Regions from separate parts of the Moritella sp. 36 genome, predicted to be linked through region 1. Evidence: riboswitches for the same ligand, from Rfam matches in the RefSeq annotation. Region 1 holds a riboswitch; the other holds the start of a gene.

Region 1 (3,196 bases):
GCAGTGTAATCGCGGACATCTTGTGAGATCTTCATTGAACAGAATTTTGGTCCACACATAGAGCAGAAATGGGCAACTTTACCGGATTCTTGTGGGATATTTTCATCGTGATAGGCACGTGCAGTATCAGGGTCTAATGCTAGGTTGAATTGATCATTCCAACGGAATTCAAAACGGGCTTTCGACATCGCATTGTCACGGATTTGAGCACCTGGGAAACCTTTCGCTAAATCAGCCGCATGCGCAGAGATTTTGTAAGTGATCATACCTTGCTTAACGTCTTCTTTGTTCGGTAGCCCTAGATGTTCTTTTGGTGTCACGTAACACAACATCGCACACCCATACCAACCAATTTGAGCAGCACCAATACCCGAAGTAAAATGATCATAACCCGGTGAGATATCGGTTGTCAGTGGACCTAAAGTATAGAAAGGCGCTTCATGACAAATATCGAGCTGCTTTTCAACATTCTCTTTAATCATGTGCATTGGGATATGACCAGGGCCTTCGATAATAACTTGTACGTCTTGCTCCCACGCAACTTTCGTTAACTCACCTAAAGTTGCTAATTCAGCAAATTGGGCTTCATCATTCGCATCAGCCGCACAACCTGGACGCATGCCATCACCTAATGACAGAGATACATCGTAAGCTTTACAAATCGCACAGATTTCTTCGAAATGGTCATAAGCAAAGTTTTCTTTATGATGCGTCAAACACCATTTAGCCATGATCGAACCACCACGCGACACGATCCCGGTAAGGCGTTTTGCCGTCATTGGTACATAACGAAGCAGTACACCAGCATGAATAGTAAAGTAATCAACCCCCTGCTCAGCTTGTTCGATCAAGGTATCGCGGAATACTTCCCAAGTAAGATCCTCGGCGATCCCGTTTACCTTCTCTAGAGCCTGATAGATCGGCACAGTACCGATTGGCACAGGTGAATTACGGAGGATCCACTCACGCGTTTCATGAATATTACGGCCTGTGGATAAGTCCATTACCGTGTCAGCACCCCAGCGCGTCGCCCATACTAGCTTCTCGACTTCTTCTTCAATCGATGATGTGACTGACGAATTACCAATGTTGGCGTTTACTTTTACAAGAAAGTTACGACCGATGATCATCGGCTCAGATTCTGGATGATTGATGTTGGAAGGGATGATCGCACGACCGCGCGCCACTTCATCACGGACAAATTCAGGTGTGATCTTTTCCGGTATGCTGGCACCAAAATCATTACCCGCATGTTGTTTTAATAACAGCTCGTTACGGATCAATTCACGGCCCATGTTTTCACGAATCGCGATGTATTCCATTTCCGGCGTGATCATGCCTTTACGAGCATAATGCATCTGAGTAACGTTTTGACCATCAATGGCTTTCAATGGCTTTGGTAAATGCTCAAAGCGGATATGATCAATACCATCATCAGCAAGACGCTGCTGGGCAAAGTGCGAAGTAACGATTTCTAATGCTTCAATATCGTTACGTTCTTCGATCCATTTTTGTCTTAACTTCGGTAAACCTTGGTGTACGTTTATTTCAATCGCCGGATCTGTATAGGGGCCTGATGTATCATAAACCGGGATCGATTCATTTTGCTCATAAACCGGATCGTCTTTACTGCCTGCGACTAACGTCTCATCAAGATTGATTTTTCGCATCGCAACTTGAATATCGTCACGGCTACCTGTGAGATGAAATTTTTCTGAATTAGGAAACGGTTCGCAACTGAGGTTATTAATAAACTCTTGTGCATTTTCGCGGTTTTCACGACGCGTTGGTTTTTTGGTCTTATTGCTTTGATTTATATTGGTAGTAGACATAGCACTCATTCCTTTCTAATAAGATGATTGCTTGTCGTTGAGTATGGAGAGTAGTGATATATTGATCGTAAATGTAATAGTAAGCGGCCTGATGTCCCTATGGCTAACTTACAATGACACGAATAATATTCATATTAATCACTCTTGTTTCCTCACGCAGGTATTAGCCTGATCAGGTTCCACGGATCCCATTATTAAATGGTCTCAGCCCTAAAGCACTCCGACAAGATGTATCGGAGTATAGACTGGTATGGCGTTAAAAAACAAGCAAAAAAAAGCGCCCTATAAAAGGGCGCCTTTACTATCTAATAACTATGCGTAAGTGAATCAGTGGGTCTGTCATCACTTACACACGACTTTAATTGCATTCAGCAAATCAATTAAAGGTTATTTAGTAGGTTTGCTAAGTTCTGTTCAGCTTCATCAGTCGTGATTTCTTGCATTACTTCTTCTACTTTACCAGCACGTTTTTTCGCACGTTCTTGGTGATAAGAGAAGCCTGTACCAGCAGGGATCAGACGACCAACAATAACGTTCTCTTTCAGACCACGAAGGTCATCAATCTTACCATGAACAGCAGCGTCTGTTAGAACACGTGTTGTTTCTTGGAACGATGCAGCTGAAATAAATGATTCAGTTGCAAGAGACGCTTTAGTAATACCCATAAGCATGTGTTGGAACACGGCTGGTTGCTTGCCTTCAGCTTCTAGCTGACGGTTAGCAATTTTCAGACGTGAAACTTCAGCTTGCTCACCTGGTAAGAAGTTACTATCACCAGCAGAGATTACGTTAGCTTTACGTAGCATTTGACGAACGATAGTTTCAATGTGCTTATCGTTAATCTTTACGCCTTGTAAACGGTATACTTCTTGAACTTCGTTCGCGATATAGTTCGCAACATGGCTAATACCACGTAGACGTAGAATATCGTGTGCTGATTCAGGACCATCGGCGATAACTTCACCTTTAGCAACCTTCTCACCTTCGAACACGTTCAAGTGACGCCATTTAGGGATCATCTCTTCGTAAGCTTCAGCACCATCGGTAGGTGTGATAACTAGACGACGTTTACCTTTAGTTTCTTTACCGAAACTAATAGTACCTGAGATTTCCGCTAAGATAGCAGCATCTTTTGGCTGACGAGCTTCAAACAGATCCGCTACGCGTGGTAGACCACCCGTAATATCACGTGTTTTCGAGCTTTCTTGAGGAATACGCGCTAACGCTTCACCAATAGTCACTAATGCGCCATCTTCTAAGTTAACGATTGCGTTTGCAGGTAAGAAGTATTGTGCAATAACTTCTGTACCAGGAATGAACAAATCATTACCTGCTGTATCAACAAGCTTAACCATAGGACGTAA
Region 2 (3,196 bases), 1.8 Mb from region 1:
TTTAATCTTAGTGGGTACTTCGTCTTTGGGGTAAATCCAAGACGAGCGAAATTGAGATAAATAATAGACCTGTTATTTATCAATTAACTAGCCAGTGTTCACCATAAATTTAATATCTCTAACCTGTGTTATTAATGCCATTATTCCTATTATGTTCACCTTTCGGCTAGGTCGTTCGTGTGATACCAACGCACTTCATTTCATGCTGGCAGCAAGGGCAAATTCTGATGGCTTTCGCAGTGAACGTTGCGACTAGTTTAGGCATACTCCAATTTAACTGATGCAGTAATATGACTTGAATACGCACGCGTAACCGCTTGGCGTTACCGTGCAAAAAACCATAATCCCGCACTCGCTGTAACCCTTTCGGCAACACATGCTGCAAGATAAGCCAGAGGAATTGCAATGTCGGTAAGGTTCTGGTTTTCATTGCTTGAGTTTGTCCGTCTTTATAGTTGAATGTCACCGTATTATGGCTCGTGTCGATGATGTCTTTATCAGGTAATACGCCCCGATATAAATAGCGTGGCAGATATTGTAAGGCGGGAAGACCGTAACCGACTTTTCGGCAGTCAACGACCCATTTAGTCGGTAATGTTTTAGTGTTTGGCAGTGATAAATCAGCGTGCTGATTGATTGCATCAATCATTCTAGCATCCGTGTCTAATAATGGTTCACTACGTGAAATCTAGCGAACCAACACCCAGCAAAAATAATTCTAGGTGCCTTCGTTGACCATCATCAAACATCCCAACAATTTATTCTATTCGCATGAGACAGTTCCAATCTTAAAGCTTCTATCTTCTCTTGCTCCTGAATACCAAATGAAACAACTTTCTGCTTTTAACGTGTTGAGCTCTGGATTTGTAGATATATTTACATTATCTCTAAAAGAAAACGTAGCTACAATATTAGTGCCAGATACACCCTCTGAAACCCAATCATTAGAATGATACCCAGAAAAGACGATATCCTGTCCTTGTCCAATTCTGTGCATAAGTGAGGATATTGTTGTTGACGAGGCGGAAGGTGTTCCATAAATAAAATAGCAATCATGACCGCAGATATTTTTAAATGGATTATCCGCAGGTTCATCTCCGTAATATCCGCCACCAGTGATAGGATCATTTCTATTCGGGTTTCTTTTCTCTAACCCTGCTAAAGCTAATTTTGCATAAACAACTGTTGCCTGAGATTCAATTTGAGCACGGACTTCGGCTAAAGAACCATTCCGTGCATCTGTACGAAAATCTAAGAATTTTGCGATTGCAACGGATGATAAAATAGCAAGTAATATGATACACATGACTAGCTCGATTAAAGTGAAACCACTTTGTTTTTTCATCTTTATAACTTAAACATTGATTTTAGACAGGTGTATGATATCAGTTTAAGCTATTTATCAAAATACCCTTACAACAGCAGTGTAGTGGTATAGCGAATTTAGCTACAAAATCTAATGTGTATTATCTCGGTTAGCACAATAACTCTAAGCCAGTTCTGTCCAACTATGGTTTAGATCAACAGCGTTAAGCCTGTGATCACCAAGGGACTTTGTCGTACCATAACTACCAAGCGACTCTGTCGTTTTTATAATTACCAAGGGAAATTGACGATTCAAATCATTATATCCTGCCAGTTGGTTGTATATTGTGGAGTGTCGGCAACGAGAACATTAAATCGCCTTGGTTGAGTACCTCACCAGAAAATAATGCAGTCATGCTCAATGACTAAGCAAACTAACTACATTAAAGGTAATTAGCATTGTTAAGTTGCTCTTTTAATAAAACTTGTTATTATGTGCGCATATATAGTCGGGGGGCCTTTTAGGCTGAGATTGCACTTTGCAAGACCCGTTGAACCTGATTCAGTTAATACTGGCGTAGGGAACTAGTAAGTCTTGCTTTGTATTATTTGATCCGTCACGTGTCATAAAATTTTAGCTCGATAAAGTTCCTATACGTTAGCCTTAGGAACTTTATGTCAAACATTACCGCAATAAATAAAAACCAAGTTGCATTTACACCTATCGTACTCACGATCGCGGGCTCCGATAGTGGTGGCGGCGCTGGTATTCAAGCCGACATTAAAGCGATGTCTGCAACGGGCAGTTATGCCTGCTCAGTGATCACCGCAATTACTGCTCAAAATACCCTCGGCGTGTCAGCCATTTTCCCAATACCCCTTGAACATGTCGAAAAACAACTTGATGCTGTTTTTACTGATCTGAATATCGTTGCAGTTAAAGTCGGTATGCTGGCCGATGATGACATCATCAAAATAGTCGCGGCCAAAATAAAACAGTATCAACCTGCATTTTTAGTTGTCGATCCCGTCATGGTCGCGACCAGTGGCGACTTATTGATACAAGAATCTGCGATCAGCACGCTCAAAGCGGAATTACTGCCGCTTGCCGATATCATTACGCCAAACTTACCTGAAGGTGCTGCGCTTATTGGTAGTGAAATACCGAGCAGCGAAGCAGACATGATCAACATGATCACTGGCCTTCGACAACTGGGTGCAAAAGCAGTACTACTCAAAGGTGGTCACTTAGAACAAGATGAAAACAGTAACGATCTGCTCATTTTCCCCGCAGGTGTCCACCACTTAACAGCAAAACGTATCAACACGCGTAATACTCATGGTACTGGTTGCACGTTATCTTCGGCTATCGCATCCTATCTGGCACAAGGTAATGATCTGTTGCGGGCTGTGCAACTGGGTAAACAGTATATCTCACAGGCCATTGCGCATGCCGATGAATTAGAGATAGGTAAAGGCCATGGACCGGTAAATCATTTCTTCAGTGGTCACGCTAATGTCTGCTAATACATTGGCGATATCTGCCAACAAAAATGCTGTCAGTATCGATATATCAGGTGGCTACCTGCGTTATCACGACAGTACTGAAGTGACTGTAGCTGGACTTGATATGCATATTCCCGCAGGGCAGTGGACATGTATTTTGGGGCGAAGTGGTTGTGGTAAAAGCTCTTTACTGCGCTACCTTGCTAACTTGCTTGACAATAAAGTGGATTGGGCCGGTGAACTCTCCACGCAACCTCAATGTGACATCAAGGATAATATTGCTTATATGGCGCAGCAAGATCTGTTGATGCCTTGGTTGTCGGTGTTAGATAACGTTATGTTAAGCACTCAATTTGGCGGTGCGGATTATCAAACAAAGAAAACA

What was found. A riboswitch is a leader RNA that binds a small molecule or an ion and turns the genes downstream of it on or off. The one in region 1 is predicted to bind thiamine pyrophosphate.
Region 2: it holds a riboswitch for thiamine pyrophosphate, as region 1 does, so the genes downstream of both, thiD (bifunctional hydroxymethylpyrimidine kinase/phosphomethylpyrimidine kinase) here and thiC (phosphomethylpyrimidine synthase ThiC) in region 1, are expected to answer to the same signal.

The regions. Positions count from the first base shown of each region.
Region 1 is NZ_CP056120.1:4,733,454-4,736,649, forward strand. Features, by position in the region: gene thiC (phosphomethylpyrimidine synthase ThiC) at 1-1,832, opposite strand, end outside; TPP riboswitch at 1,964-2,065, opposite strand; gene rpoC (DNA-directed RNA polymerase subunit beta') at 2,213-3,196, opposite strand, start outside.
Region 2 is NZ_CP056120.1:2,963,138-2,966,333, reverse strand. Features, by position in the region: partial or broken gene HWV03_RS13075 (transposase) at 167-655, opposite strand; gene HWV03_RS13070 (type II secretion system protein) at 764-1,345, opposite strand; TPP riboswitch at 1,806-1,906, shown strand; gene thiD (bifunctional hydroxymethylpyrimidine kinase/phosphomethylpyrimidine kinase) at 1,981-2,832, shown strand; gene HWV03_RS13060 (ABC transporter ATP-binding protein) at 2,822-3,196, shown strand, end outside.